Regions from separate parts of the Cellulosimicrobium sp. NPDC057862 genome, predicted to be linked through region 1. Evidence: riboswitches for the same ligand, from Rfam matches in the RefSeq annotation. Region 1 holds a riboswitch; each other region holds the start of a gene.
What was found. Region 1 has a riboswitch for thiamine pyrophosphate ahead of thiD (bifunctional hydroxymethylpyrimidine kinase/phosphomethylpyrimidine kinase). Riboswitches for the same ligand answer to the same signal wherever they lie in the genome.
Positions count from the first base shown of each region.

Region 2: it holds a riboswitch for thiamine pyrophosphate, as region 1 does, so the genes downstream of both, ACFVN3_RS00345 (thiamine ABC transporter substrate binding subunit) here and thiD (bifunctional hydroxymethylpyrimidine kinase/phosphomethylpyrimidine kinase) in region 1, are expected to answer to the same signal.
Region 3: it holds a riboswitch for thiamine pyrophosphate, as region 1 does, so the genes downstream of both, ACFVN3_RS20620 (TenA family protein) here and thiD (bifunctional hydroxymethylpyrimidine kinase/phosphomethylpyrimidine kinase) in region 1, are expected to answer to the same signal.

Region 1 covers NZ_JBHVMH010000005.1:222,067-229,513, reverse strand. The annotation lists gene ACFVN3_RS09620 (2-isopropylmalate synthase) at 1-1,046, opposite strand, end outside; gene ACFVN3_RS09615 (FadR/GntR family transcriptional regulator) at 1,381-2,091, shown strand; gene ACFVN3_RS09610 (ABC transporter ATP-binding protein) at 2,088-2,972, shown strand; gene ACFVN3_RS09605 (quinone oxidoreductase family protein) at 2,982-4,010, shown strand; gene ACFVN3_RS09600 (hypothetical protein) at 4,007-4,288, shown strand; gene thiD (bifunctional hydroxymethylpyrimidine kinase/phosphomethylpyrimidine kinase) at 4,323-5,291, opposite strand; TPP riboswitch at 5,284-5,377, opposite strand; gene ACFVN3_RS09590 (YceI family protein) at 5,461-6,135, opposite strand; gene ACFVN3_RS09585 (SDR family oxidoreductase) at 6,382-7,269, opposite strand; gene pheT (phenylalanine--tRNA ligase subunit beta) at 7,266-7,447, opposite strand, start outside.
Region 2 covers NZ_JBHVMH010000001.1:80,701-88,147, reverse strand. The annotation lists gene ACFVN3_RS00355 (ABC transporter permease) at 1-1,326, opposite strand, end outside; gene ACFVN3_RS00350 (ABC transporter ATP-binding protein) at 1,326-2,207, opposite strand; TPP riboswitch at 2,385-2,489, shown strand; gene ACFVN3_RS00345 (thiamine ABC transporter substrate binding subunit) at 2,571-3,665, shown strand; gene ACFVN3_RS00340 (ABC transporter permease) at 3,733-5,448, shown strand; gene ACFVN3_RS00335 (ABC transporter ATP-binding protein) at 5,448-6,578, shown strand; gene ACFVN3_RS00330 (DUF4235 domain-containing protein) at 6,646-6,969, shown strand; gene ACFVN3_RS00325 (response regulator) at 6,973-7,447, opposite strand, start outside.
Region 3 covers NZ_JBHVMH010000034.1:1,551-8,997, reverse strand. The annotation lists gene ACFVN3_RS20645 (NAD(P)/FAD-dependent oxidoreductase) at 1-984, shown strand, start outside; tRNA gene ACFVN3_RS20640 (tRNA-Leu) at 1,127-1,200, shown strand; gene ACFVN3_RS20635 (VOC family protein) at 1,207-1,602, opposite strand; gene ACFVN3_RS20630 (alpha/beta hydrolase) at 1,730-2,374, opposite strand; gene ACFVN3_RS20625 (VOC family protein) at 2,371-3,297, opposite strand; TPP riboswitch at 3,387-3,511, shown strand; gene ACFVN3_RS20620 (TenA family protein) at 3,502-4,254, shown strand; gene ACFVN3_RS20615 (helix-turn-helix domain-containing protein) at 4,360-4,863, shown strand; gene ACFVN3_RS20610 (DUF6882 domain-containing protein) at 4,963-5,898, shown strand; gene ACFVN3_RS20605 (ClpP family protease) at 5,992-6,597, opposite strand; gene ACFVN3_RS20600 (ClpP family protease) at 6,597-7,235, opposite strand; partial or broken gene ACFVN3_RS20595 (fibronectin type III domain-containing protein) at 7,327-7,447, opposite strand, start outside.

The DNA of each region.
Region 1 (7,447 bases):
TGGCGCTCCATGCCCTTGCGGATCGCGTCCTGGTGCGTGCCGGAGTAGGCGGTGTGGACGAGCTCGCCCACGTACGGGTGGCGCGGGTGCACGTCGATCCGGTTGCACGCGACGACGATGTCGCGGATCCCGTCGAGGTCGGAGAAGTCGACCATCGGGTCGACGCCCTGGGCGTGCAGGTTGAGGCCCAGGGTCACGAGGTCGACGTTCCCGGTGCGCTCGCCGTTGCCGAAGAGGCACCCCTCGACGCGCTGCGCCCCGGCGAGGACGGCGAGCTCGGCGCACGCGACGCCGGTCCCGCGGTCGTTGTGCGGGTGGACGGAGAGGATCACGCCGTCGCGCCGCGCGAGGTGGCGGTCCATGTACTCGATCTGGTCGGCGTAGACGTTGGGCGTTGCGACCTCGACGGTCGCGGGCAGGTTGAGGATCACGGGGCGCTCGGGCGTCGCGTCCCAGAGCGTCGTCATGCGGTCGCACACGTCGAGCACGTAGTCGGGCTCGGTGAGGTTGAACACCTCGGGCGAGAACTCGAAGCGGACGCGCGGGTCGTCGCCGGCGTGGCGCAGCACGTCGGTCCCGGCGTCGGCGATGAGGCGCGCGAGGTCCTCGCGGTCGCGGCCGAGCACGACGTCGCGCCACACGGGTGCCGTCGCGGTGTACACGTGGACGACGACCGGGTTGCGCAGCCCGCGCACGGCCTCGAACGTGCGCGCGACGAGGTCGGCGCGCGCGGCGGTGAACACGACGACCGTGACGTGCTCGGGCGCGAGGTCGGTCTCGGCGAGCAGGCGCACGAAGTCGAAGTCGGTCTGCGACGCCGACGGGTAGCCCACCTCGATCTCGGTGTAGCCCATGGCGACGAGCAGCTCGAAGAAGCGGCGCTTGCGCGCGGGGTCCATCGGCTCCGCGAGCGCCTGGTTGCCGTCGCGCAGGTCGACGGGGACCCACAGCGGCGCCTGGGTGAGCCGACGCGACGGCCACCGGCGGTCGGGCAGGTCGGGTACCTCGACCCGCGCGTGGACGTCGGCGTAGCGGAACGAGGGCATGCGCGACGGGCGCTGGCGGTTCCAGGAGGGCGCGGCCTCGCCCCCGTCGGTCGAGAGGCCGGTCGAGGCGTCGGTCGAGAGGCCGGTCGAGGCGTCGGTCGAGGTCTCGATCGAGACGTCGGGGGTGCACGCGGCGGTGGTGGGAGCGGTCATGGTCAGTCCTTCGGGTCTCTCCCGTGAGCACGGGGCGGTGGGCGACCGGCGCGCGACGGTTCCCCACGGCGGGGAGCCGGTCCGGTCAGACCCCGCCGTGGCGCCGAAGGAGGAGCGCCGTCCAGGACATGGCAGGTACGCTAGCGCCGAACAAGTCCTCAGACAACCTGAGAGGTTTCCCATGAACGCGCTGCACCGGCGCCCCCTCGCGGACCAGGCGGCCGAGCTCCTGCTCGACCGCGTGCGCTCCGGCGTCTGGCCCCTCGACCACCGGCTGCCCGGCGAGCAGGCGCTCGCGACCGAGCTCGGCGTCGGGCGCTCCACCGTCCGCGAGGCGATCCGCCAGCTCGCGGGGCGGGGCGTGCTCGACAGCCGGCAGGGTTCGGGCGTCTACGTCGTGTCGACCGACACCGCCGACGACTGGGACGAGGTGCTGCGCCGCGGGGAGATCGTCGACGTGCTGGAGGTCCGCGCCGCCCTCGAGGCCGAGGCCGCAGGCCTCGCCGCCGCGCGCCGCACCCCCGCGGACCTCCGCGCCATGACGACGGCGCTCTCCCGTCGCGGGGAGGTCCCGTCGAAGTCGTCGGCCGCCGAGTACGTGGACGCGGACCTGGTCTTCCACCGGGCGGTCGTGGACGCCGCGCACAACGCCGTGCTCGGCGAGCTCTTCGCGACCTTCGTCCCGCGCCTGCGTCGCGCGATGGTCGCGATGGTCGACCTCGACCGCGCGGGCGAGGCGCACCGGCACGACCAGGACGCGCACGAGGCGATCCTCGAGGCGGTGCGCGACCGCGACGTACCGCGCGCGTCCGCGGCGGCGCGCGAGCACCTCGCGGCCGTCCACGCGAAGGTCGCCGGGCGCGGCGCCGGCGCGGCGAGTGAGGGCCGGTGAGCACGGAGGTCCTGTCCCTGCGCGGCGTCGACCTCGTCCGCGAGGGCCGCGCGATCCTCGACGGCGTCGACCTCGTGGTCCGGGCAGGCGAGCACTGGGCGCTGCTCGGCCCGAACGGCGCGGGCAAGAGCACGATCCTCGGGCTCTGCGGGGCGCGCCGTCACCCGACCCGGGGCACGGTCCACGTGCTCGGCGAGCGCCTCGGCCGCGTGGACATCCAGACGTTGCACCGCCGCATCGGCCACGTCGACCCGCGTCACGACCTGCGCTCCCCGCTGACCGTGCTCGAGGTGACCCTGACCGGCCTCACGGGGACCGTCGACTGGCGCCCGCGCTGGCAGCCGACCCCGGACGAGGTCACCCTCGCCCGGGGACTGGTCGCCGACCTCGGTCTCGCGCACCGCGCGCACGACCCCTGGCCGACGCTCTCCCAGGGCGAGCGGGGGCGGGCGCTCGTGGCGCGCGCGCTCCTGCCCGACCCCGCCCTCCTGCTGCTCGACGAGCCGTCCACCGGGCTCGACGTCGCCGCGCGCGAGCAGCTCCTCGAGACGCTCGACGCCGTGCGCGCGACCCGGCCGCACGTCGCCTCGGTGCTGGTGACGCACCACCTCGAGGAGCTGCCGACCACGACGAGCCACGCGCTCCTGCTCGCGCACGGCCGCGCGGTCGTCGCGGGAGCCGCGGAGGACGTGCTCGTCACGGAGCACGTCACGCGCTGCTTCGACCACCCGGTGCACGTCGAGCGTCGGTTCGGGCGCTGGCATGCCACGGCGGGGCACGCGCGACCGCCCCGCCTCGTCGGGGAGGACGCGGTCGCCGTCAGGACGGCGTCCGGCACCGGGGTCACCCGGACGGCGGCCCCGGCACCCGCACGACCCTAGGCTGGGGCCATGCACGCGATCGTGGCCCGCGCGGCGGGCGGCCCCGAGGTCCTGGAGTACACCGAGCTCCCCGACCCGTCACCGGGTCCCGGGCAGCTCCTCGTCCGGTCCGCCGTGGCGGGCGTGAACTTCATCGACACGTACAAGCGCTCCGGCGTGTACGCGATGGAGTACCCGCACGTCGTCGGCAGCGAGGGTGCGGGTGTGGTCGCCGAGCTGGGCGAGGGCATCGACGGGTTCGCCGTTGGCGACCGCGTCGTGTGGACCGAGGCGCCCGGGTCGTACGCGGGCCTCGTCCTCGTGGATGCGGCGCAGGCGCTGCACGTGCCGGACGCGGTCTCGCTCGAGGACGCGACCGCCGTCGCGCTCCAGGGCCTCACCGCGCACTACCTGTGCACGTCGTCCTACCCGGTCCGGCCGGGCGACCGCGTCCTCGTGCACGCGGGCGCGGGCGGCGTCGGGCTGCTCCTGACCCAGATGCTCGTGGCGCGGGGCGCGCACGTGATCTCGACCGTGTCGACCCCCGAGAAGGCGGAGCTGTCCCGCGGCGCGGGCGCCGAGCACGCGATCCAGTACACGGCGTTCGCGGACCTCACCGCCGAGCTGCCCGAGGTCGTGCGCGGGCTCACGGGCGGCGAGGGCGTCGCGGCGGTGTACGACTCGGTGGGCAAGGACACGTTCGACGCCTCGCTCGCGGCGCTGCGCCGCCGGGGCACGCTCGTGCTCTACGGCGGCTCGTCCGGGCAGGTCCCGCCGTTCGACCCGCAGCGGCTCAACGCCGGCGGTTCGCTCTTCCTCACGCGGCCCAAGCTCGCCGACCACACGGCGACGCGCGCCGAGCTCGTCGAGCGGGCGACCGAGGTGCTCGGCGCGGTCGCGGGCGGCACGCTGCACGTGCGCGTGGGCGCCACGTTCCCGCTCGCCGGCGCCGCCGACGCGCACCGGGCGCTGGAGGGCCGCGCGACCACGGGCAAGGTCCTCCTCGTCCCCGGCGACGCGGCGGGCACCCCGCCCGGCACGGTCGCGGGCGCGGCGTGAGCTGGGACTGGGTTCCCGCGCGGCCGGGCGAGGAGGACGGGTCCGACGGCGGGCCGTCCCCCGCCCTGCGCCGCGCCGTGACCGTCCTCGCCGTCCTGCTCGCCGCGGCGCTCGCCGTGTACTGGGTGACGGTCGGGCTGCGCCAGCAGGCGGACGCGTGCGTGGTCGACCGCCCCGACGGCGTCGCGATCCGTGACGTCGACGCGCGGTGGCGCTGGGTCCCGCCGGGCTACGAGTGCGTCTACGCGACGGCCGAGGAGGACGTGGCCCGCGCCTGACCGACGTGACCGCAGCTCGCGCCCGGTCCGTGGGTCAGCGCGGCACGACCGGCGACGAGGCGTGCAGGTGGTCGACCGGCCCCCGGCCCGTCCCGACGCGCAGCGCCGCCCCGCCGCGCAGCGCGCCGGTGAGCCACTCCTTGGCCTCGCGCGCCGCGTCCTCCCAGCTCTGGCGCTGGGGGCGCAGGGCCGCGAGCGCGGCGGAGAGCGAGCACCCGGTGCCGTGCGTGTGGGGCGTGTCCACGCGCTCCGCGTCGAACGTCGTGACGGTCGGCGCGTCGTCCGGGGACGGACCGGCCGGCACGACGAGGGCGTCCGGTGACGTCGCACCGGTGAGGTGGCCGCCCTTGAGCAGCACGACGGCGCCGCTCGCCGCCGCGTAGGAAGCGGCCTGGGCCAGCGCGTCGTCCCACGTCGTCGCGACGTCGCGTCCCGCGAGGACGGCGAGCTCGGGGAGGTTGGGGGTCACGACGTCGGCCCGTGCCGCGAGGTCGCGCACGGCCTGCTCCGCGCCCGGGTCGAGCAGGCGGTGCCCCGACGTGGCGACCATGACGGGGTCGAGCACGACCCAGGGCCGCGGGAGCCCGCCGTCGGACCGGGCCGCGGCGAGCGCGTCGAGCCACGCCCCGATCTCGCGCGCGTTCGCCTCGTCGGCGACCATGCCGATCTTCACGGCGTCGATCTCGACGTCGTCGGACACCGCGTCGAGCTGCTCACGCAGGAACGCGGGGCCCGGGACGTGCACGGACCGCACGCCGTGCGTGTTCTGCGCGACGAGCGCCGTCGTGACGGCCATGCCGTAGGCGCCGTGCGCGGCGAAGGACTTGAGGTCCGCCTGGATGCCCGCGCCCCCGGTCGGGTCGGTCCCGGCGATCGACAGCACGCGCGGCCGCGAGGGCCGGACGTCGGGGTCGACGTCGGGACCGGGGGTGCGGCCGGCCGCGGGCGGAGGGGCACTGTCGCGCCGGGGTGCGGGGTCGTGCTGGGGCAGGGCGAGCGTCATCGCCGGACATCCCTTCGCTGGTACGAGCCAGAGCAGGTTCGACGGGTCTCATCTCAGCCCTCGTCGGGGCACCCCGTGTCGCTCGCCATGCTACGTCCTGCGTGCCGGACACCCGCGCTCGGTCTCGCGCCGCACCGGGCTGCGTGCGCGACCCCTCCCGGAGGACGCCTCAGGCCTGGTGGATCGCCTCGCCCGCGATCTCGAGGCCGATCTTCTTGCCCACGAGGAACCCGCCGGTCTCGAGGAGCACGTTCCAGACGAGGCCGAAGCTCTCGCGGTCGATCTCGCCCGCGGCGTGGAAGCCGAAGATGTCCCGGCCGTACGGGTCGCGTCGCGCTCCCCCGTACTGCATCGACAGCACGGTCCGGTGGGTGACGCCGCGGACGGTGAGCAGCCCGTTGACGAGGAACCGCCCCGCCTGTGCGGCCCGGGGCTGGACGCGCTCCTGCGCGAGCTCGGCGCGCTCGGGCGAGCGGTTCCGCAGCCGCGCCCACGCGAGGATCTGGTCCTGCTGCTCACCCTGCCAGTCGATCGAGGTGCTGCGGAACTCGATCGTCGGGTAGGCGTCGACGTCGAGGAAGTCGGGGCTGCGCAGGTGCGCGTCGCGCTCCTCGTGGTGGGTCGTGAGGCTCGCCGTCTCGATGCTCGCCGACACGGCCGACGCGATCGGGTCCTCGCCCACCAGGATCGTCGCGCTCGCCCGGGTGAACTCTCCCCGGACGGGCGACACCATCATGTGCATCCCGGTGAACCCGATGCGCTTGTGCGCCTCGTCGAGGGCGTAGGTGCCGGCCTCGGGAACGGTGAGGCCGTTCCACTGCCGGACAGGGCGTGCCGTCGTCATACGTCGCTCCCGGGCGTCGTCGAGCCGCGACGTCGGTGTCCGCCCGGTACTGGTCAGGTGTCCAGGACAGCATCCCCGATGAGTGGATGAAGTTTCAACTAGGTAGCGGGTGATCTCCCCCTCGCTTCTTCTGGCCGCGGCCCTCGGACGACCGCCCCGAACGCACGAGCGCCGCCCGACCGGACAGGTCGGGCGGCGCTACGGTCCTGCGACGCGGCGGGTGGCGACAGGGCGGTCGCCGCGACGTCAGCGAGCCGGGAGCTCTCCCGGCATCGGGTCGTCCGCGCCCCAGCGCGTCACGCGCAACCGGCGCGCGTCGGGCCCTGGCAGCGAGTCCCCGCGGCCCGCGGCCTCGTCCGCCGCGGCACGCAGCGACTCCGGCGTGTCGTGGGTCACGCGGACGAACGCGCCCGAGAACGCGTCGAGCTCGCCCCGGGCGATCGCGACGACCATCTCGACCGTGCGCTCGACCGGGGTCCACTCGGTGCGGCCCTCGTGCATGGCCATCGACGCAGTCATGTCGGTCTGCACCACACCCGGGGACACCTCGAACGTGCGCAGCCCGCGCGCGTGGCCGGACCGGTGGAGGTTCGCTCCCAGCCGCAGGAGCGCCGTCTTGCTCGCGTTGTACGCGCTCGCACCGTCCATGTCGTGCGAGCCCGCGCCGCTGTTGAGGTCGACGACGCGGCCCCCGCCGCGCGCGAGCATCCCCGGCACCACGGCGCGTGCGAGGAGGAACGGGCCGCGCACGTTGGTCTCGACGATCGCCCACCACTCGTCGGGGTCGGCCTCCCAGAGCGGCACCTCGGCGTCGACCCGACCCGCGTTGTTGACGAGGAGGTCGACGCCCCCGAGCGCGGACTCCGCCTCGGCGACGGCGGCCGCGACGGCCTCGGCGTCGGTGACGTCCGCGGTCACGACGACCGCACGCCCGGAATTGCTCCCGTCGAGCGCCGCGATCTCGTCCGCCACGCCCGCGAGCCGGCCGGCGTCGCGCGCGAGGAGCGCGACGTCGAGACCGGCCGCGGCGAGACCGACGGCGATCGCACGGCCGATGCCGCGCGAGGCGCCGGTGACGAGCGCCGTGCGGGCGGGCGCGACCTCCACCGCGCCCGCACCGGACTCCGCGCTCACGCCCGCAGCTCCGCGCCGACGCGCTCGCGTGCCACCGTCACGGCGCCCTCGCGAACACGTGCCACGTCGTCCGCGGTGAGCGTGCGGTCCGCGGCGCGCAGCCGCAGCGAGAACGCGAGCGACTTGCGCCCGGCGCCGACCTGCTCGCCGGTGAAGACGTCGAACAGCGCGACGTCCT
Region 2 (7,447 bases), on a different contig from region 1:
CGCGCCGAGGCCGAGGAGCGGTGCCCCGCCGCTCCCGACCGCCGCGGCGCCCACCACCAGCCCGGTGCCGGCGAGCAGGGTCAGCGTCCCCGCGACCACCCGAGCGACGCCCGGACCGGCGGGGCGTACGACGTCGGCCCGCATGGCCTCGACGGGCCGGACGAGCGCCGCGTGCCGCGCGGGCAGCGCCGCCGCGACGACGGACACCACGACCCCGACGACGAGCGGGACCACGATCCCGGCCGTCGTCACGGGCAGCGACCCGGCGAGCTCCATGCCCACCGCGCCGAGCCCGGCCCGCGCGAGCTCGGCGAGCCCGAACCCGGCCGCGACGCCCAGCACCGCCCCGACCACCCCGACGACCGCGGCCTGTCCCAGCACCGAGGCGAACACCTGGGCCGGCGACGCCCCGACGGCGCGCAGCAGCGCGAGCTCGCGCGTCCGGCGGCGCACGTGCATCGCGAACGTGTTGGTGATGATGAACGTGCCGACGAACAGCGCGAGCGCGGCGAAGACGAGCAGGAACGTCGAGACGAAGCCGAGCTGGTCGGCGATCGCGCTGCTCGTCTCGTCACGCAGGTCGGCACCCGTCACGGCCTCGGCGCCGTCCGGGAGCGCCGTCGCGACGGCGTCGCGCAGCGCCTCGGGCGAGACGCCGTCGGCGGCGTACAGGGCGATCGACGGCACCATGCCGTCCGGCGCGTACGTCGCGGCCGCGGTCGTCGCGTCGAGCAGGACGATGGTCGCGCCCGCCATCGGCGCGGACAGCGAGAGCTCGCCCACCACGCGCACCGGACGCACCTCGTCCCCGAGCACGACGTCGGTCGTGTCGCCCACAGCGAGCCCCGACGCCTCGAGCGTCGCGGACTCGAGCGCGACCTCGGCGGCACTCTCCGGTGCGCGGCCGTCGACGACGCGCGGCCCGGGGTCGCGCGGGTCGTAGCCGACCGCCATGCTCGGAGCCTGCGTGCTCAGCACCGCGGTGCCGTCGGCGCCCACGAGGACGGCAGGACCGCTCACCTCGGCGAGCGCGAGGTCGACGTCGTCGCGCGCGTCGAGCGTCTCGGCCAGGTCTGCCGGGACGAGGCTGCGGGCCCCACCGAGCTGAGCGGACGACGACTCGAGCGCGGACCCCGCGGCGGTCGCACCGCGCACGTACGCGTCGGCCTGGATCGACGACGCGACGATGCCGTCGAACGTCGACGCGAGCATCGCGCGCAGCGCGAACGTGCCGGTGACGAACGCGACGCCGATCGTCACCGCGAGCACCGACAGGACGAGCTGGGCGCCGTGCGCGCGCACGCCGCGCAGCGCGATCCGGCCCATCATCGGACGGCCGCCGGTGCGTGCGCAGGTTCGGCGGCGTGCGCGCCCGCGGGCGCCACCGGCGTGAGGGCGCCGAGCGTGTCGAGGACGGCCTGCGTCGTCGGGTCGCGCAGCTCGGTGACGAGGCGACCGTCGGCGAGGAACAGGACGCGGTGCGCGTACGACGCCGCCGTGGGGTCGTGCGTGACCATCGCGACCGACTGGCCGAGGTCGTCCACCGAGGCGCGCAGGAAGCCGAGCACCTCCGCGGCGGCGCGCGAGTCGAGGTTGCCCGTCGGCTCGTCCGCGAACACGACCGCCGGCCGGGACACGAGCGCCCGCGCGCACGCCACGCGTTGCTGCTGCCCGCCCGAGAGCTCCGCCGGGCGGTGCCCGAGCCGCGGGCGCAGCCCCACGGCGTCGACCACGCGGTCGAACCACTCGCGGTCCACCGGCCGGCGCGCGATGGCCAGCGGGAGCACGATGTTCTCCTCCGCGGTGAGCGTCGGGACGAGGTTGAACGACTGGAAGACGAACCCGATGCGTGTGCGTCGGAGCCGCGTCAGGCGCCGCTCGCTCATCGCCGACACCGTCTCGCCGTCCACGACGACGGTGCCCGCCGTGGGGGAGTCGAGTCCGGCGAGGCAGTGCATGAGGGTCGACTTTCCCGACCCGGACGGGCCCATGATCGCGGTCAGCCGCCCCCGCTCGAGGTCGACGTCGACGCCGTCGAGCGCGCGGACCGTCGCCTCGCCGCGCCCGTAGGTCTTCTCGAGGCCCCGTGCGGTCGCGATCACGGGATGCTCCGGCGTGGTTCCGGAGACTCCTGCGGCTCCCGTGGCGTGCTCCGCGGACGCGGCGACGGTCGTCGTCGTACGCGTCGTCCCAGGTCTGCTGCTCATCGGTCCTTCACCCTCCTGCGTCGTCGGCCGGGGACCCCGGTCCGGTCGTCACGACCCTCCCGCGGGCGCGCGCCCGCGGGCATCGGGGACCGGCCCGGACCCTTCCCTGGTCGCCGCCGGGCCGCTCTCAGGGTTCTCTCAGGGGGATTCCCGAGGGGCGGCCCGGTGTAGGCTCGACGTGAACGACAGGGGAGCTCCTGGAGGAGCTGAGAGTGCGGACCACCGCAGACCCTCGAACCTGATCCGGTTAGCACCGGTGGAGGAAGTCGGGATCTCGATCACCTGCTCGTGCGGTCGCCCGCGCTCGCCGGAGCACGGGTCGCACGGGTCGGTGGACCCCTCCTGAACGTCCTGGGAGGACACATGCAGCGCACGACCGCCCGCACCCGCCGGGCCCGGTCCCTCGCCACCGGCGCGGGGACGACCCTTGCCCTCCTCGCGCTCGCCGCGTGCAGCGGCGGCGACGACGGCGCGGGAGGCGACGACGCGTCGTCGGGCACGGGTGGGACCGTCACCCTCGTGACCCACGACTCCTTCGCCGTGAGCGACGAGGTGCTCGCCGCGTTCGAGGAGGAGAGCGGGCTCACCGTCGAGCAGGTCGCGCCCGGCGACGGCGGCGCGCTCGTCAACCAGCTCATCCTCACGAAGGACTCACCGCTCGGCGACGTCGTGTTCGGGATCGACAACACGTTCGCGTCGCGCGCGATCGACGAGGGCGTGCTCGACCCGTACACGCCGGACGGCCTCTCCGACTCCGCGGCGCAGTACGCGGTGGGCGACGGAGGTGAGCTCACTCCGGTCGACCTCGGCGACGTGTGCGTCAACGTCGACCACACGTGGTTCGCCGACGCGGGGATCCCCGAGCCCGTGACGCTCGAGGACCTCGCGAAGCCCGAGTACGAGGACCTGCTCGTCGTGACGAACCCTGCGACGTCGTCGCCCGGGCTCGCATTCCTCCTCGCGACCGTCGGCGCGTTCGGCGAGGACGGGTGGGAGGACTACTGGGCCGACCTCCGCGCCAACGGCGTCAAGGTCGTGGACGGGTGGTCGGACGCGTACTACGTCGACTTCTCCGGCTCCGAGGGCGCCGGGCCGCGCCCGCTCGTGCTGTCGTACTCGACGTCGCCCGCGTTCACGCTCACCGAGGACGGCTCCGCGTCCACGACCGGCGCGCTGCTCGACACGTGCTTCCGCCAGGTCGAGTACGCGGGCGTGCTCGCGAACGCGAAGAACCCCGAGGGCGCGCAGCAGCTCGTCGACTTCCTCGTGAGCGAGGCGTTCCAGTCGGACGTGCCCGGCCAGATGTACATGTACCCCGCCGACGACGCCGTCGCGCTGCCCGACGGCTGGGCCGAGTTCGCGCCGCTCGCCGACGAGCCCTTCGAGGTCGCGCCCGCCGACGTCTCGGCGCACCGCGACGAGTGGATCAAGGCATGGACGGCGACGGTCGTCGACTGACGCCCGGTCCACGAGCGACCACGGCTCTACCTCGCGAGGTAGAGCTGTGGTCGCGCGAGGTAGAGCCGTGGTGAGGGGCCGGGCGGTCCGGCGGGGTGGCGTCGGGCGCGCGGTGCTGTGGGGTCTGGCGGCGGCGGTGCCGCTGGTGTTTCTCGGGGTGTTCTTCGCGTGGCCGGTCCTCACGCTCGTGGCGCGCGGGTTCGTCGGGGACGACGGCGGCCTCGACCTGTCGGGGTTCGCGGAGGTGTTCTCCCAGCCGCGGACGTGGCGCATCCTCGGGCTGACGCTGTGGCAGGCGGTGCTCGGCACGGTGTTCTCCGTGCTGCTCGGCGTGCCCGGCGCGTACGTGCTGTACCGGTGCCGGTTCCCGGGGCGACGGGTCGTGCGCGCGCTCGTCACCGTGCCGTTCGTGCTCCCGACCGTCGTCGTCGGCGTCGCGTTCCGGTCGCTGCTCGTGCAGGGCGGCCCGCTCGGGTTCCTGGGGCTCGACGAGACGTTCGCGGCGATCGTCGTCGCGCTCGTGTTCTTCAACTACTCCGTGGTGGTGCGCACGGTCGGCGGGCTGTGGGAGCACCTCGACCCGCGCGCCGAGCAGGCCGCCCGGGCGCTCGGCGCGACGCCGTGGCGCGCGTTCCGCACCGTGACGCTCCCGGCGCTGACGCCGGCCATCGCGAGCGCCGCGTCGATCGTCTTCCTCTTCTGCGCGACGGCGTTCGGCGTCGTGCTCGTCCTCGGCGGCATCCGCTACGGGACGATCGAGACGGAGATCTGGATCCAGACCACGCAGTTCCTCGACCTGCGCACCGCCGCCGTGCTGTCGGTCGTGCAGCTCGTGGTGGTCGCGGCGGCGCTCACCGTCGCGAACCGCACGCGGGCCCGGCGCGAGCGCGCCCTGAACCTGTCGTCCTCGGCGTCGTCCGCGCACCCGCTGCGCCTGTGGCGCGACGGCCGTCCGACGGGCGACCTCGGGCCTGCCGCGCTCACCGCGGCCGTGGTCGTCGTGCTCGTCGGACTGCCGCTCGGCACGCTCGTCGTGCGCTCGTTCCGCGTGCCCGGGGGCGGCTGGGGGCTCGACAACTACGCGAACCTCGGCACGACGGGCGGCCGCAACGCGCTGTCCGTCACGGTGTGGGAGGCGGCGGGCAACTCGCTGCGGACGGCGGCGCTCGCGACCGTGCTCGCCGTCGTGATCGGCGGGCTCGTCGCGCTCGTCGTGTCCCGGCGGCCGCGGTCGCGCGGCGGGCGGCGCGCGATCTCCGTGCTCGACTCCGTCTTCATGCTGCCGCTCGGGGTCTCCGCCGTGACGGTCGGCTTCGGCTTCCTCATCACGCTCGACCGTCCGCTCGGCCTCGACGTCGACCTGCGCACGTCCGGCCTCCTCGTGCCGATCGCGCAGGCGGTCGTCGCGATCCCGCTCGTCGTGCGGACGGTCCTGCCGACCCTGCGCGCGATCGACCCGCGCCTGCGCGAGGCCGCCGCGACCCTCGGCGCCGCGCCCGGGCGCGTGTTCCGCACGGTCGACGGCCCGATCGCCGCCCGCTCGCTCGGTCTCGCGGTCGGGTTCGCGTTCGCCGTCTCGCTCGGGGAGTTCGGCGCGACGTCGTTCCTCGCGCGTCCGGACAGCGCGACCCTGCCCGTCGTGATCTTCCGGCTCATCGGGCGTCCCGGGGCCGAGAACTACGGCATGGCGCTCGCGGCGAGCGTCGTGCTCGCGCTGCTCACCGCGACCGTCATGCTGCTCGCCGAGCGGTTGCGCGGCGACCGACCCGGAGGAGAGTTCTGATGGTGCAGACCGACCCCGCCCCGGCGCGCTCGGACGCGCCGGAGGCGCCGCGCCCCGACGCCGCGCCCGCCCCACTGCCCGGCCCCGTGCCCGGGGAGAGCGCCGGGCTCGCGGTGCGCGACGTCGTCGTGCGCTACGGCGCGGGGACGCGGACGGACCCCGGCACGACGGCGGTCGCGGGCGTCTCGCTCGCCGTCGCGACCGGCGAGGTGCTCGCCCTGCTCGGACCGAGCGGGTGCGGCAAGTCGAGCCTGCTGCGCGCGGTCGCGGGGCTCGAACCCGTCGCGGCAGGCTCCGTGGCGTGGGACGGGCGCGACCTCACGGGCGTCCCCGTGCACCGGCGCGGGTTCGGGCTGATGTTCCAGGAGGGCCAGCTCTTCCCGCACCGCGACGTCGCGGGGAACGTCGCCTACGGGATCGCGGGCATGCCTCGCGCCGAGCGCGACGCGCGCGTGACCGAGCTCCTCGACGTCGTCGGTCTCGCCGGGTACGCGCGCCGCGCCGTCGCGACGCTCAGCGGGGGAGAGCGGCAGCGGGTTGCCCTGGCGCGGTCGCTCGCGCCGCGCCCCCGGCTGCTGCTGCTCGACGAGCCGCTCTCCGCGCTCGACCGCGGGCTGCGCGAGCGCCTCGCGCTCGACCTGCGCGAGGCGCTGCGCGCCACCGGGACGACGGCCGTCTTCGTCACCCACGACCACGACGAGGCGTTCACCGTCGCCGACCGCGTCGCCGTCATGGACGCCGGCCGGCTCCTCCAGGTCGCGCCGCCCGAGGACCTCTGGCGCGCCCCGGCGTCGCGACGCGTGGCGGAGTTCCTCGGCTACCAGGCGTTCGTCCCGCGTGGCGCCGGGACCGTGCTCGCGGTCGGCCCGCGCGGGCTGCGGCTCGTGACCGCGGGCGCCCCGTCGTCGGGCGACACGTGGGCCGCGACCGTCGTCGGCAGCGTGTTCCGGCGGGGCGCGGTCGAGACCACGGTCGACGTCGTCCTCCCCGGCGCCGACCACGGCGCACCGGCCCGCCTGGTGGCGCTCGCGGGCGGCGGCGGTGCAGGGGGAGTCGACGAGGGGCCCGAGCCCGGTGCCCGGGTGCACGTCGCGCCCGATCCGGCGGGCTGCGCCGTCGTCCCGGCCTGATACCTCCGGACCGGCGCTCGCGGTCGTGCGACGCGCGAGAGAGCCGGAGCCGACCTAGCGTCGAGGGATGAGCGACGACGTGACGGCGGGGACGCATCCCCCGGAGAAGACCGGCGGCAAGGCCGCGAAGATCCTCTACCGCCCCGTGGGGCTCGCCAGCTCGATCGTGGGTGGGCTGGTCGCGGGGCAGGTGTTCAAGCAGGTCTACAAGCGCGTGACACCGGGGCACCGGACCGACGCGCCCAAGCCGCTCGAGTCCGAGTACCGGCTCCGCGAGATCCTCGTCGCGGCGCTGATCCAGGGCGCGATCTTCGCCGCGGTGAAGGCGCTCATCGACCGCGGTGGCGCCCGGGCGTTCGAGCGCTGGACGGGGGAGTGGCCCGGCGACTGACGGTCAGTCCAGTCCGGCGGCGTGGACGAGCAGCGCGACCTGCGTCCGGTTCTCCAGGCCGAGCTTGAGCAGCACGTTCGACACGTGCGCCTTGACCGTCGGGACGCTGAGGAACAGGGCGGCGGCGATCTCGGCGTTCGCCGCGCCGCGACCGAGCTCGACGGCGACGTCCCGCTCGCGGCCGGTGAGCGCGCCGAGCGCCGCCCGGGCGCGGTCGCGCTCGCCGCCCGCGTCGGCGACCGACGCCATGAGGCGCCGCGCGATCTCCGGCGACAGCACCGGCTCACCCGCGGCCGCGACGAGGACCGCCGTCACGATCCGCTCGGGCGGCATGTCCTTGAGCAGGTAGCCGGACGCCCCGGCGTGCAGCGCGCCGACGACCTCCTCGTCGCTGTCGAACGTCGTGAGCACGACGACGGCCGGCGCGTCCGCCCGCGACCGCACCCGCCGCGTGGCCTCGATCCCGTCGACCCGCGGC
Region 3 (7,447 bases), on a different contig from region 1:
GCGTCGTCCACGTGGGACGAGGCCCTGCGCCGCCGCATGCTCACGTTCACGTTCGTGGGCGGCGGGTTCGCGGGCGTCGAGGCGATCGCCGAGATCGAGGACATGGCGCGCTACGCGACCCGCAACTACGCGACGATCGAGGAGAAGGACCTCCGCTTCGTCATGATCGAGGGCGCCGGGCGCATCCTGCCGGAGCTCAGCGAGCCCATGGCGGGCTACGCGCTCGAGGAGCTGAAGAAGCGCGGCATCGAGTTCCACCTCAACACGTTCCTGTCGTCGTGCGTCGACGGGCACGTCGTCACGTCGACGGGAGTCGAGTTCGACTCCGACACGATCGTGTGGACCGCGGGCGTCAAGGCGAACCCGGTCATCAAGGAGGCCTCGGACCTCCCTGTGGACAAGATGGGCCGCGTCACGGTGCTCCCGACGCTCCAGGTCGCGGACGCCGACGGCAACGTCGTGCCGAACGCCTGGGCCGCGGGCGACTGCGCCGCCGTCCCGGACGTGCTCAACCCGGGCAAGTTCTGCCCGCCGAACGCGCAGCACGCGATCCGCGAGGCCACGCGCCTCGCGGACAACCTCGCGCTCGAGCTGCACAGCGAGAAGCCGGTCGAGTACCGCCACAAGAGCGTCGGCACGGTCGCGTCCCTCGGCCTGTACAAGGGCGTCGCGGAGCTGTTCGGCGTCTTCAAGCTGCGCGGCGTGCTCGCGTGGCTCATGCACCGCAGCTACCACGTCATGGCGATGCCCACGGGCAACCGCAAGATCCGCATCTTCATCGGCTGGATCGGGCAGTTCCTCCTGGGCCGCGAGCTCGTCTCGCTGGGCTCCCTGCACGACCCGCGCGCGGAGTTCCGTGCCGCGTCGGTGCCGCCCAAGAAGGACGGCGAGCCCGTCAAGCAGACCGCGCAGGGCTCCGCCGCCGCGGCCGAGGCGGGCGCTTCCGCCGACGCCGACGAGAAGGTTCCGGCCAAGGCCTCCTGACCGGCGCCCGGGGTCGGCGACCCCGGACCGGGCCCGACGACGAGGGGCGAGCCGCGCGCGGCTCGCCCCTCGTCGCGTCCCGTGGCTCCGCGGCCGGGTCCCGGCCGGATCGGCGCCCGCGGGCGCGGTAGATTCGGGCCGCGCCCCCATGGCCCAACTGGCAGAGGCAGCCGGCTTAAACCCGGCGTGTTCCGGGTTCGAGTCCCGGTGGGGGCACCCAGGTCACGAGAGCCCGGTCGGGCCCTCGGGCTCCGGCGGTGGCGCGGCCTCCTGGCCCAGGATCACGACCGTGCCGTCCGGGTCCTGCACGCGTGCGACGCGCTCGCCCCACGGCTGGTCCGTCGGCGGCTCGAGCACCGGGACGCCGGCCGCCGCGAGGTGCTCGACAGCTCGGTCGCAGTCGTCGACGTACACCCACAGGACGACCCGGGTGTCCGCGGGGGGTGGGTCGCCCTGGCCCAGGCCGAGCGGCGACCCGCCCACGCGCACGCTGACGTACACCGGCGGGCCGTCCGCGGGGAACGCGTACTCGACCGTCCCGCGCAGCAGGTCGCGGTAGAAGCCGAGCGACCGGTCGAGGTCGGCGACGGTGAGGATCGGGAAGAGGCTGCGGAACATCGGCCTGGCTCCTCGGTGCGCTGGGCAGGGGTGCTCCCATCGTGCGCGCCCGACGCCGAGCGCGCGCCCCGGGGCGCGTGCGCTCAGCGCTGCCTCAGCGCCGCCGTCCGGGCCGCGCGGACCGGTCTCAGTCCTTTGTGCGACCCACGGAGTCGTCGAGGAAGGCCCGGACGTCGGCGAGCTCGCGCGCGTCGATGCCGTGCGCGAGGCCGGGGTAGACGCGCTCGACGAGCGTCGAGCGGCCTGGCAGCCACGCGGCCGTGCGGTCGATCGCGTGCGGCGCGATGACGCGGTCGTCGGCGCCGCGGCCCCAGAAGACGGGCGGGCGGGAGGCGGCGAGCGCGGCGTCGGCGGGCTGCTCCGCGGCCTGGACGAACCCGCCGAGGACGACGGTCGCCGCCACGCGCTCGGGGCGCGTGCGCAGGAGCTGCGTCGCCACGAGCCCGCCCTGGGAGAACCCGACGGGGACGACCTGCCGCTCGGGACCGAGCTTGGCGTCGACCCACGCCCAGACCGCCGCGGTCGCGCGCGCCACCGGCTCCGGGTCGGGGTCGCCGGGCGTGTCGATCGGGAACCAGGCGAACCCGCCGTGCGGGAGCGCGAGCGGGGCGCGCAGCGAGACCCAGGGCGCACCGAGGTGCGGGCCGAGGCCCGCGAGGTCGTGCTCGTGCGAGCCGAACCCGTGCAGCAGGACGACGACGGCGCCCGACGCGGGCGGGTTCGTCAGCCCCGCGTCGGACCGGACCGCGACGAGCGTGGCCGGTGCGCTCATCGCGCGAGCAGCTCGTCGGTCGTCGTGCCGGGCACGGCGAGCGTGACGCGCGTGCCCCACGGGTCGTGCACGACGACGGAGCGACCGTCGTCGGCGTGCTGCAGCCCGCGGGCGCGCAGGCGGGCGACGAGCGCGTCGAGGTCGTCGCGGCCGGGGACGGTGATCGCCACGTCGCCGAGCCCGAGGCTCGCGGCGCGCGGGCCGGCGCCCGCGCTGTTCCAGACGTTCATCGCGACGTGGTGGTGGTACCCGCCCGCGGACGCGAACAGGGCGCCGCTGTACTCGGTGACGGTGGCCTCGAACCCGACGGCGTCGACGTAGAAGTCGTGCGCGGTCGCGATGTCGCCGACCTGGAGGTGGACGTGCCCCACGCGCCCGGCGAGCGAGGGCCCGGCGTCGAACGTCTCCTGGTCGAGGTGCGTGCGCAGGTAGGCGTTCGGGTCCAGGAACTCGGTCGCCATGACGATCTGGCCCCGCTCGCGCACCCAGGTCTCGCGCGGGCGGTCGGTGTACAGCTCGACGCCGTTGCCCTCGGGGTCGGTGAAGTAGAACGCCTCGCTGACGAGGTGGTCGCTCGACCCGACGAACGATCCCCGGCGGTCCTGCGCGGCGCGGTAGACGGTCGCGGCGAGGCTCGACGCGTCGTCGAACAGGAACGCGGTGTGGAACAGGCCGGCCTGGCGCCGGTCGACGGCGGGCAGGCCGGGCGTGTGCACCAGGCGCAGCATGGGCGTCGTGCCGCGGCCGAGGACGCGGTGCACCTCGGTGCCGCGCGAGCGCTCCTCGAGGGGCGCGAGCGCGAACGCGCCCGTGTAGTAGGACGTCATCTGCTCGAGGTCGCCGACGCGCAGCGTGACGGCGTCCATGCTCGTGGACGGGGACAGGAGGCGGTCGGTCGGCGCGCCCGGGGTGCTCGTGGTCATGTCTGCTCCAACTTGTTGTCGCTACAACTATATTCCCACACGTCGCCGGATGCTCCCGACACGGGCGGTGCTTCCTTGCTAGGGTCGCGACGAACCACGCGGGGCGTCCCGCCCGGGCGACCGGGCCGAGGGACTGAGACGAGCGGTACGGCCGCCCGGACCCGTCGAACCTGATCTCGCTAGCACGAGCGGAGGAACGTGGGCATGACGACGCCTGCTGCCATCACTGTGAACCCCGTCCGCACGGACGACCCGACCGCGCTCGTCCGGAGGGGGGAGATCGGCTTCACGGTCGACCTCGCCCGGCGGTACGCGCACCTCTTCGACGAGTTCTACGACCACCCGTTCCTCGCCGGGCTGCGCGACGGGTCGGTCGAGCCGGCCGCGGTACGGCACTACGTGGGCCAGGACCACCAGTACCTCACGGCCTACCTGCGCAGCTACGGGCTCGGCATGGCGCTCGCTCCCGACCGCGAGTGGGCCGCGTACTTCCACGAGAAGGCCGGGTTCCTGCTCGACGACGAGTCGCACGCCCACCACGCGATGTGCGACTTCCTCGGCGTGACGTACGAGGAGGCGCAGACGAACCGCCTCGCCCCGAGCGCGCAGGCGTACGTCGACCACATGCTCGCCGCGGGCCGCGACTCGCTCGGCGTGCTGCTCGCCGCGCTCCTGCCGTGCCCGTGGACCTACATCTGGTCGGCGCGGCGGTTCTGGCTCGCCGAGCGGGAGACGACGCCCGGCGCGATCGGGGACGACCACCCGCTCGCGGGCTGGTGGGAGTTCTACGCCGCCGAGCGCACCGAGGGCGTCCTGGACGACCTCCGGGCACGCCTCGACGCGCTCGCCGCCGACGCCGGGGAGGCGGAGCGCGCGCGCATGGAGCGCGCGTTCGAGCTGAGCTGCCGGCACGAGATCCGGTTCTGGCAGATGGCGTGGTCGCTCGAGCGGTGGTGACGCCCCTCCCGGGCCGGTGAGCGCCCGACGTCGGGCCTTACGCCAGCAGCAGATCCCCGCCCGGGTGCCTCGGCACCCGGGCGGGAGCGCGGGTAGCGTGACCGCATGGACGCGACGAGCGCGGCGCCGGGCCCGGCGCCGATCGCAGTGCCGAGCAGAGCGACGGCGAGCCCCCGGTCCCGGGAGGGCGGGCGGCCGGAGCCGCTGCTGCGCCACGTCATCGGCGGGATCCTCCGGCGGGCGCGGCTCGCGCAGGGTCGCACCCTCGTCGACGTCGCGGCCTCCGCGCGCGTCTCCACCGCCTACCTGTCCGAGGTGGAGCGCGGCCGCAAGGAGGCGTCGTCCGAGGTGCTGGCCGCCGTCTGCGGCGCCCTCGGCCTGCGCCTCGTGGACCTCGTGGCCCGCACGGGGGAGGAGCTGCGCCCCGTCGCCCCGGTGCGCGTGCTCTCGTCCGTGCGGGAGCGCGGCGCGCTCTCCGCGCCGCGCCACCCCGCACCCGCCGGGGAGCCCGTGCGCGACCTCCCGGTCGCGCGGACCATGATCGCGACCACGACGCTCGCGGCGCGCCCGACCGCGCGCGCCGCCGACGTCCTGCTCCTCGCCGCCTGAGTCGCGGACCCCGGGGGTCGAGGCGCACCCGACGGGTACCTGGTCAGCACCGCGTGTCGTGCCCCGGTGCGGCGGGAGGCGCGCGGCTACCGTCGAGGGATGACGGAGCCGCAGACCGCGCACGGCACGGCAGAGCAGACCGCCCCGGCCCTCCAGGAGCTCGTCGACGACGCCGCGTTCCTCTCGCACGAGCACCAGCTCCACCTCGCCGACCACCACGGTGACGACGCGTGGAGCGCCGAGATGGCGGAGGGCACGTTCACCTTCACCGCCGCCACCGGTGGGACGACGACGTGCCGGCTCCAGTTCCTCGGCACGGCCGCGCCCGGACCCGGGAGCTGGATGTGGGCGTGGAACAACGTCAACGGCTTCCCCGACGACGTGCTGCGCGCCGCCGAGAAGACCCGCGAGACCGGGCTGCGCGAGGCGACCGAGGCGGAGCTCCCGCTCACCGACGACCTCCCGTACCGCCTCGCGCTCGCGGTCAAGGCCGTCACCGGGTCCTGGACCCACTACAGCGCGCCCGTCGGCGGCGGCACGCGCGCCTGGTTCCTCCTCGACGCCGAGGGCCTCGCGCTGCCCGCGCCGAGCGTGCCGCGCGTCGTGCGGGTGCTGAGCGAGGGCCTGCTGTCCGTCACGGTCGTCGACCACCGGCGGGCGCTCAGGTCCTACGCGGCGGCGCGGGGCCTCGAGACGACGGAGGACGGCGGCGCGGTCGTGCTCGCCCTGCCCGACGGCGGCGTGACCGTCCGCTTCGACGAGCACGGGCGGATCGCGGGCATCGAGGCGACGGCGCGCCGCGCGAGCGAGCCGGTGCGCGACCCCGCGTCCGGGGCAGCGGCTCCTGACGACGACGCGCCCGACGAGGACCCCGCCGTCGACCCGGACCTGGACCTCGACGTGCCGGACTCGGGAGAGCCCGTGTCGGCAGAGGAGCCGGGCCCGGCCGAGCCTGCGCCGGCGGAGGAGCCGGGCCCGGCCGTCGAGCCCGCGCTGGAGCCGCGTCGTCGCTCGTGGTTCCGGCGGCGCGGGTAGTCCCTGCGCGGCGCGGCGCGAGCGCTGCGTCGACGGCCGAGAGCTGCGTCCGGGGACGCATCGGCCGAGCGCGGCCGCAGCGCTCGCGCCGGGTCAGGCGGCCGCGGCGAGCTTGCGCGACGTGACGACGGCGTCCGCGACGCCGTACTCGACGGCCTGGCGCGCCGTGAGCACGAGGTCGCGGTCGGTGTCCGCGCGCAGGCGCTCGACGGTCTGACCCGTGTGCCGGGACAGCACCTCCTCCGTCTCGGACCGGATCCGCAGGATCTCCTCGGCCTGGATCGACAGGTCGGAGATGGTGCCCTCGCCGCCGCCCGACGGCTGGTGCAGCAGCACGCGCGAGTGCTCGAGCACGAACCGCTTGCCCGGCGTCCCCGCCGCGAGCAGCACGGCCGCGGCCGACGCGGCCTGGCCCATGCAGATGGTCGACACGTCGCAGCGGACGAACTGCATCGTGTCGTAGATCGCCATGAGCGCTGTCGCGGAGCCGCCGGGGGAGTTGATGTACAGGCCGATCTCCTGGTCCGGGGCGTCGGACTCCAGGTGCAGGAGCTGGGCCATGACGACGTTCGCGACGCCGTCGTCGATCTCCGTGCCCAGGAAGACGATGCGCTCCGAGAGCAGGCGGGAGAAGACGTCGAACGCGCGCTCGCCGAGCGGGGTCTTCTCGACGACGGTCGGGATCGTGTAGCTCGCCATCACAGCCCCACCTTCCGGGTCGAGCGGGCCGGGCGGACGTCGTCGACGGACTCGACGATCCGGTCGACTATGCCGTACTCCAGCGCCTGCTCGGCCGTGAACCAGCGGTCGCGGTCGGAGTCGTCCGCGATGGTCTCGACGCTCTGCCCGGTGCTCTCGGCGGTCAGCCGGTGCATGAGGCCCTTGGTGTAGACGAGGTTCTCGGCCTGGATCGCGATGTCGACGGCGGTGCCGCCGATCCCGGCCGACGGCTGGTGCATCATGATCCGCGCGTGCGGCAGGGCGAACCGCTTGCCTGGCGTCCCCGCGCACAGCAGGAACTGCCCCATGCTCGCGGCGAAGCCCATCGCGACGGTCGACACGTCGTTGGGGACGAGCCGCATGGTGTCGTAGATCGCGAGCCCGGCACTCACCGAGCCGCCGGGGGAGTTGATGTACAGCGCGACGTCCGCGCGCGGGTCCTCCGCCGAGAGCAGGAGGAGTTGCGCGCACAGGCGGTTCGCGACGGCGTCGTCGACGGCCGTGCCGAGGACGACGATGCGCTGGTGGAGCAGGCGCGTCGTGAGCTGGTCGTCGAAGGACGAGGGTGCCGGGGCGACGGCCTCCGCGTACGGGGTGCGTGGCGTGTGCGTGGTCATGGCACCACCGTGGCCCCGGGGCGGCCCGGAAGGTCGACCGATCTGCCGTCGGCACATTCGCCGACGGCAGATCAGCCGCTACGGCCCTCCGCTACTTGTTGGGCCAGGTGTTCCTCTGGATGTCCACGCCGGCGGGCGCCGGACTCACGGTGATCCAGTTCTGCGGGGCGGGGTAGTAGTTGCCCATGATGCACGGCAGGTCGAACGAGGCG